DNA from 2 places in the Pseudoalteromonas sp. THAF3 genome. Region 2 is predicted to be linked to the other one. Evidence: riboswitches for the same ligand, from Rfam matches in the RefSeq annotation. Region 2 holds a riboswitch; the other holds the start of a gene.

Region 1 (4,196 bases), 1.6 Mb from region 2:
GGAATGTCCTTGATGCTAAACCCTGCCTATCGCTTTTCACCTTTACCGACCGATACCGAGCAATATGCCAAGCACAGCAACGTGGTGTTGCTTTATTGTGCTAAGGCGCACAGTGAATTAGATGACTCACATTTGCACCGCATAGAGCAAGCGGTCTTAGCAAAACGTAAAAAGGTGCAGGCGCAGCAGGAATATCGCGCCACACGCTGGGCTATAAAACAGCTGGCGCGACAACTCTACCCACAGTATCGCGATTACCCCCTTGCTGCCTGGTGCAGTGAATTTGACGTTGGTCAGGCGCAGCTGGTGCTCAGCGTTGATGGCCACCCCCTCGATGCGCGGGTAGTCATCAGCCACGCTCACGGCCACATTGCCGTCGCGATGACGCGCGGCGCAGCCTTATTAGGCGTAGATATTGAGAAAATTGACAACGCACGCGCCTTTAAGAAGCTGGCGGCGCACTATTATCCTGAGGCCGAGGCAAGGGATATTGGCAGCGATGTTGAGACCTTTTTCCGGGTGTGGACATTAAAAGAAGCCTACGCAAAAGCGACTAAGCAACCCATTGCCACCTTGTTAGGCCAACCCATCTTGGAGCTTATCGCCGCCCTTGATGGCCAGGTGTATTGTCAGGAGCTATTTGCCGGGCACTTTGATATCAGCCTCATCACCGATACGCAGCGCCCGGTGCTTACTGTTAACCTTCCAGCAGCCGTTGATGAATAGTTTGCACCACCGCATCAGACTGGCTTTGCTCAACCAAGAAGCACAGGTTATGTTTCGATGCGCCGTGACAAATAAGGCGAATATCAAACTCACTGAGCACCTGCATTAAATTCAACTCGCTCTGACGCAGTACAATCTCCGAGCCAATTAACGCCACCAATGTGAGGTTATTCTCAACTGACACATGGCAAAACTCGCTTAAACGCTCAAGGGCTTGCTGATCTAGCTCCGGACGACTGGCATTCGGGGCATTATCGAGCGTCAGTGCGACACTTATTTCCGAAGTTGTGACCAAATCAACGGAGATTTTATGCTCACTCAAAATAGTAAACACCCGCGCTAAAAAGCCGCTCGCTAATAACATTTCCGGGCTTTTTAGGGTCAAGAGAATTTGGTTTTTACGCTGAGTCACAGCGCGAACCCCGGCTAAAGTGTCTCCTTGTGGCGTTTTTTGTATCCAGGTTCCACCCCCTTGTGGTTCGCGACTGGAGCCAACAAACACACTGATGCCACTGCGCGCAGCGGGTAAGATAGTTGCCGGGTGTAAGACTTTTGCGCCAAAGGTTGCCATTTCGGCGGCTTCGTCAAAGCTTAAGTGGGCGATGGGTGCGGCTTTGGTACAGACTCTGGGATCGGTGCTGAAAATACCGACCACATCGGTCCAAATATATACGCTGTTCGCGCCAATCGCCTCGGCTAATAAGGCCGCGCTGTAATCCGACCCCCCGCGCCCTAACGTGGTGGTATCGCCATAGTCATCACTGCCCATAAAGCCCTGAGTGACAACCACTTGATCTTTAAGCAACGGCAGCAATTGGGCATGGGCTTGCTGTGCCGTAGTTTTAATATTGGGCTGGGCTTTGCCAAACTGACTATCTGTTTTGAGCACCGAACGCACATCAAAGCGCGTTGCCGCCACGCCGTGTTCCCGTAATACCTGAGTAAACAAATAAGAGGAGAAACGCTCGCCAAAACTCAGTAGCTCATCGCTGTGAGCGCTCGATTGTGGCGCTTGCGCAGCACTGCTTCGAAAGGCGCTCAAGGTGACATCAAAGCCGTGGGCTAAATCGGCATCAAGGCTGACATATTCGAGAATATTGAGCTGGATGGCGATCACCCCATCGATGTGCGCTTGGCGCTGCTGAGGCGTTAATGCACTTTGGCATAACGCTACCAGGTGATTGGTGACCCCGGCACTGGCGCTGACAACCACTACACGCACATTGTTATTATCTGCGATGATTTGTGCACACCGGCTCATAGCGCCATGATCGGCCACTGAAGTGCCGCCAAACTTGGCGACAGAATATTCCTGATTCATTATCTCTCCGAGATGAAAAACGAGTTATTTTTCAAATACAATCAGGAGAACTTGGCAAGACTAAAAAGGTAAGAATGTCCATTGCCAGAAGCCCTCCACCCCTACAGGTGACAGTTCCGAGGATTCAGCCTCAAGAACCGAAAGCCATTGCGACGCACAATGCACTTCCTCGGCGATAGTCTCCCTCATAAACGATCAAAGGCTGTCGTCGGCCTCACGTTTACTACCTAGCTATCGCACCTCTTCTGCGACACATTCGGTCTTACGACCGAAGTGAATCAGCAATGTACCTAGCAGACGGCTAGAAGTCAATATCACACTTCACTGGAAGGTGTTCTGGCGGTGAATGATTGCTTGGATACACAAGTTGGCCGCAGCCAGCCTGTGTATTGCCGATTATGGAATCTAATTAAGGTTGTATGGGGCAATGCTCACCATCAACTGGCACCCAAACAGTTCGCGTTTCCATACGACAATTATATTCGACGGTTTGCTCTTCTTGTTGAGTGAAATAGGAGTTGTGTTGATGCATATATACGCCACCGGGAGCCTGGCCAGAAGGTCCGGCAATTGTCCAGTTTGCTGGGCAACTTTGTGTTGATAATACAACGCGAGTTTCCCACTCTGGCGCATCGCTATTAGAAGCCGATGCTGTAAGCCTGTAGTGACAACGTTTGTAAGAAACGTCTACTAACTCGGTTCTATAATCACAGACTCTCACTAATCGCTCGTCCCAATACCCTCCGCAATTTACACTGTTTACTTGGGTATCATAGAAGGTATTGTAGTCTGTTACTTTTATTTGTGAGCTAGATGCCAATACATTATTGGCCACGAAAAAGAGCAACGCCAACACACAGGCTGATAAAATTTTTTGTCTCATTTTTATTTCCTTAACAATAGCTTGGAAACAAAAATGCTACATAAACTTATCATTTATATAAACAGAAACTAAGTTGATTGTTTTTCAATCAAGTCGCTATTAACCTATCAACAATAAATAAATCTGAACACCTCTTTTTCATTAAAAAGCCAACGTTATAATTCCTTAATTACGCAACAATCAACTTATAAAAAATTTCTTATAAAGAATAAATGCTCGATACTGTGTGAAAAATAAAGTTACCTTTCCTGTGAATAAAATCTTCATGAGATAAGCTAATAGTGAGTGCTCGCCAATATCTAAGAAAACTGACTACTGTCTTCAGTCATGCGCACCACCAAACCTTGGGCCACTAAAAAATGATAAAGCTGTAAATCGGCTATCAGGTCACTCGAGGAGAGCTCAAAGTCTTGAAAAGTTCTATTGTGATAGCGAAAACGAACAACATGTTCATAACGCTGGTGCTGGCAGTAAATTACCTCTTTGACATCAGCGAGCTTTATCGGCGTATCAAGTAAGTTCAGTACCCCATGCTCAACAAATATGGCACTACAGCGTATGGGCTCGATGCTCCATTGATACTGGGCACTGAGCATAAAGCTAAATATCAACACCGATATCGCTTGCGCCCAAAAGCTCTGCTCCATCATAAAATTAATAAAAAACAGTACATAGATAAACAATGCACCGGTGTATAAAGCGCGGGTGATCACCGCACGCGTGGCAAATTGCTTTTTGCGGGTAAGTTGACTCACTGGGGTCTTCCTTGTTTGATGAAAACTGAATTTAATGGCTGTAGGCAGACGGTTGTTTTATTAGCCGTTCATTGTCAACGACCATAGTCCATTGACCGTCGTTGTTGTTCGGTGGCTCGTTGACGATGAAGGTGGTGCTGAAAAAACCAATGCCAACACTGAAGTCGTCACCCTCGAATGATTGCAACGGCCCTTCCACTGAGGTAGAGCCCCCGTTTTTATAGCGTTTATAGGCAACTGTGCCATCTTCAAGAATCAATAAACTCATGCTGGGACTTTGCCAGTGCCCGACATAATCGCGCTTTTGTGCAGGGACGGGTTCTGCGCAACTGCATAGCAGTAAAATAAACGCCAAAGCCAGTAATACTAATCGCATCCGTTGCTCCGTTAGTTGTCGAAATAAGTTATAGGGTTGAGGTAGAAGGCTTTCTTGACGCCTTGGGGGGCGCTATCAATAAGCCAAAAGTAAGGAATTAAAGTCACCAATGAGTAGTGTAAATGAGCGGCTTTA
Region 2 (4,196 bases):
ATGCCGTCTTTGTTTGGCATATTTAAATCCATTAATACACATTGATAGTGATGTTCTAGTAATTTATTGAGTGCTTGCTCACCATCATCAACAATGGTGGTGTTAAAGCCTATTTGCTGAGCTTGTTTAGCAAGCACTAACTGATTTATTGGGTTATCTTCAACAATCAGAATATCGCCATGCTGGCTGCTTGGCTCTAACCGGGCTTTGTCGATAGTAAGTACGGGCCAAGTTAGCTTGGCCTCAGTGCCTGTTGTGGTACTACGAATCGTAAGGCTTCCACCCACCTCTTGAGCCAACGCATACACGAGGCTGAGACCTAATTTCGCGCCCTGAAAGTGCTGTACCTGCTCGGTGTTGTAATACACAGCATGTTGCTGAGCAGCCTCAATATAAGCAGTAGCAATGCCATCGCCGTTATCTTTAACGACAACACTCAGCAGCCCAGCTGGTTCATGGTATTCAAATTGCACATGCACCGCAGCGCGCGTATGTATAAAGGCGTTGCTCAATAGCTGATTAACTGCTTGGATTAAATGCAGATGATCAGTTTGTGCTTGAACAGGTAGGCTATCTTCACCCTCGACACTCAATCGCTGCAGGGTTTCAGACTTAAGCTGCCAAGGCGCCAATATTGCACTCACCGTTTGCTTTAATGACTGTTCGGTCACTAAAGTAGTAAACGCTCCCGACTTAAGCTTCTGTAATTCCAGCATTTCTTGCACTAATGCCTGCAAATGTCGGGCGCAGCCCAATGCCGTTTGCTGTTCTTCGCGACCAGCCGCAGTATGAGAGTCCAATAGGCCAATAATCCCCGTAATTGGCGTCATTAGCTCATGACTCATATTAGCTAAAAAGTCAGATTTTACCCGATGCGCATGCGCGGCTTGACGCCGTTGGTAACGAAGCCGATAAAGAATGGCTGACACTCGACGTGTCAAAGGATTAAAGATGAGCCACCACTCACATAAAATAGTAGCAATGGCTGCCAGCGTTAAAAGGGGAATAACAAGCTGTAAATGTTCTATTTTTTGCTTAGATTTTGACTCTAATACGGTGACAACAGCATCTAAGTCCTGCAATAACGACAGCAGTTTTTGACCCTGAAAAGCACTTAAAGGTGCATCGCTGCGACTCGCTAACTGCACATACTGGCGCACCCGACCATCCAAGCCCTGCTGGTGATAAAGCGCCAGCACCTGAGGGCTTTGCTGCACCAACTGTGAGCCTAATAAAAACTCATGGTTATTGTAAAAGCGCATAGTGGCACGAGCGAGTTGCTGCTGCTCAAAACTTACAGCACGGTCATTGACGGCCAATTTATGCAATGCAATCTTCTGCGAAAGCATCCGCTGCATACCTGCAATATTTATTACTTTTGCGTCATTTCGCTGCATATTGATACTTTTCATCACATAAACCGTAGAGCTAAGTATGACAACAACAAGCACACTGGCTGCCCAGAAATAACGTTTTTGTAAGTGTTTGGTAAGACGTTGCATAAGAGGGGCCTTTGCAATAACCCCTTAATACTGACACAAAATCAGCCTTTGTAAAATTTGTTCTCGCTTTAGCGTTGACAGCGTTAAGCATAAAGTGATTGAATAAAAAGGCACCCTTATTGAGTCGGCCGCATGTGCTGTGGTCGCAAGGGCTAGAAGAGGAGCGTCATTCAGGTAGTTATGGGAAGGAGAGCAAACTCCAAAGCACCATAACGAGGGGAATGTACGCCGAGAGACCAGTAAAGTTTGCTACTTACTGTCTCGGGCGCATGGGTTGAATCCCAGCGACTGTCACCATTAGCGCTTAGCGCTATGTTTTTGGTGGAGAGCTTCTGGTCTTAGTAACGCTGGGCCCATTTGGCTCTGTGTTTTAAGCCCATTCGCTCTTCGAATTTAACCAGTTCGATGCGAGGCGGGCAACCCCTTCCTAATTCAATCGAACTCGCACTAAGTTCGTGAGAGATGACTACAACTCATTCTTTAGCAGATACCATTGTCTGGACAGCATTGATCACTCCGATGCATGCTGACGGCAGTATTGATTTTAACACCTTAACCCTACTTGTGCGCGAGCAAGAGCAAGCGGGAAATGGCATTCTTATTCTTGGCTCTACTGGTGAAGCTCTGGCTCTCAGTATAGATGAGCAACAAGCCGTAGTTCGTCACGTTACGGCGCTCACCTTGCGTGTGCCACTGATGGTTGGCGTGGGGGGTTTTAATCTTAGCCAGCAACTACAATGGCTTAGTTTTTGTAACCAACACCCCATAGATGCCTACCTTCTGGGAGCGCCCCTATATGCTAAACCGGGTATTCAAGGGCAGCTACATTGGTACTCGGCACTGCTGGATGCCAGCAAAAAGCCGTGCATGTTGTACAACGTGCCCGGACGCGCCGCAGTTAGTATTCCCCCCACAGTCTTAGCTCAGCTACAACAGCACCCACTGTGCTGGGCACTTAAAGAAGCCAGCGGTGATATTGCACAATTTGAGGCTTACCGCGAAGCCGCGCCTGAGTTAGCGATTTTCAGTGGCGACGACGCGCTGATGCCTTATTTTGCTCAGGCCGGTGCAGCGGGCCTTGTATCTGTGGCCGCCAACGTCTGGCCACAGCAGACACAGCACCTGGTACAACAATGCCTTCAAGGGCAAAGCGTCAATGCCTTTGTAACCTGGCGCAGTGCAATTGATGCGCTGTTCAGTGCAGCCAATCCAGTACCCGTTAAGTGCCTTTTGCATGCTCTTGAACGCCTCAACAGCCCGGTGTTACGACCACCATTAAGCCACCTTGAGCTTAATGACACACAACCACTTCTTAATGCCCATGAACGCATTGTTGCGTGGGCACATTGATAAAATTAGTTAACAAGGTACCTCAGTTATGAGTTGGTTAGACTTACTAAATGACCTCGAAAGCGGCCACGTACGCGCCGCAACACAAGACGAACACGGCCAATGGCACGCCAATATAGACGTAAAGAAAGGCATTCTCGAAGCCTTCAAAAATGGTAATAACACCGAGTTTGCGGGCGGCTTTGTTGATAAGCACAATCTAGCTCCTCGCGGTTTTAGCGCCCAAGATAATGTTCGCATGGTGCCTGGCGGTAGTGCTGTGCGTCGAGGTGCTTACGTTGCCCCTGGCACCATCATTATGCCACCCGCATATGTCAATATTGGTGCCTTCATTGATAGTGGAACTATGGTCGACAGTCATGCCTTGGTAGGGTCATGTGCGCAAGTGGGCAAAAACGTTCACCTTAGCGCCGCCGTGCAATTAGGTGGCGTGCTCGAGCCAATTGGCGCTAACCCTGTGGTGATTGAAGATGATGCCTTTATCGGCGCGGGCTGTGTCATTGTCGAAGGGGTGGTAGTTCGCCAAGGTGCGGTACTCGCCCCTGGTGTACGTTTAAGCGCCACTATCCCAGTATATGACTGCGTTAACGAGCGACAACTCGATAAGGGCGAAGCGATTCCGGCCAACGCCATTGTTATACCTGGCTCGCGCCCAAGCTCTAGCGCTTGGGGACGCGAACAAGGGCTCAGTATGAGCTGTGCGCTTATCGTAAAGTATCGCGATCAGCACAGCGATGCATCGCTGGAGTTAGAAGAGGTATTACGCTAATGCCTGTCTCTGGCGCATTGTTAAACGCTTTTGATACCCTCACTCAGGAGCGCCACGAGCCTTGCTTTGTCTACGATCTTGACAGTCTACGTAAGCACCTTGATGAGCTGATGGCGCAAGATGTGGTGAAGTTATGGTATGCGGTAAAAGCGAATCCTTTATCTGCGGTTATCGATACTCTGGCAGCTGCTGGCTTTGACTTTGATGTCGCCAGCAGCGGTGAGCTCAACCAGGTGCTTTCACAACCTGTTGGTGCACAACGCATCCTCAACACTGGGCCGGCAAAATCGCGCCAGCAGCTAGGCGAATTTTTAGACGCTGGGGTGCGTACCTTTGTGTTGGAGAGTATCAATCAAGTTCGCTGGCTTAATGAGCTGGCGTACAACCAAGGTATTGAAGTGGATGTGTTACTCAGAGTGCAGTTGCGCTGGCCAGAGGGTGAGCGCAATCCGCTCGGTGGCAATACCCTGACTCCGTTTGGCTTAGCGCCAGAGCAGTGGCAAGGGCTCTACTTAGCCGACTACCCTGCGCTGAATTGCATTGGCCTTCATATTTTTCAGTGGGGCAACATGCTT

The links. A riboswitch is a leader RNA that binds a small molecule or an ion and turns the genes downstream of it on or off. The one in region 2 is predicted to bind lysine.
Region 1: another riboswitch for lysine. It lies ahead of lysC (lysine-sensitive aspartokinase 3); the one in region 2 lies ahead of dapA (4-hydroxy-tetrahydrodipicolinate synthase).

What each region holds. Positions count from the first base shown of each region.
Region 1 is NZ_CP045418.1:1,814,391-1,818,586, forward strand. Features, by position in the region: gene FIU82_RS08345 (4'-phosphopantetheinyl transferase superfamily protein) at 13-726, shown strand; gene lysC (lysine-sensitive aspartokinase 3) at 698-2,047, opposite strand; lysine riboswitch at 2,128-2,300, opposite strand; gene FIU82_RS08355 (hypothetical protein) at 2,457-2,930, opposite strand; gene FIU82_RS08360 (hypothetical protein) at 3,230-3,685, opposite strand; gene FIU82_RS08365 (hypothetical protein) at 3,717-4,061, opposite strand; gene FIU82_RS08370 (M23 family metallopeptidase) at 4,073-4,196, opposite strand, start outside.
Region 2 is NZ_CP045418.1:261,029-265,224, reverse strand. Features, by position in the region: gene FIU82_RS01260 (response regulator) at 1-1,502, opposite strand, end outside; lysine riboswitch at 1,651-1,842, shown strand; gene dapA (4-hydroxy-tetrahydrodipicolinate synthase) at 1,965-2,852, shown strand; gene FIU82_RS01250 (2,3,4,5-tetrahydropyridine-2,6-dicarboxylate N-succinyltransferase) at 2,881-3,621, shown strand; gene FIU82_RS01245 (PLP-dependent decarboxylase) at 3,621-4,196, shown strand, end outside.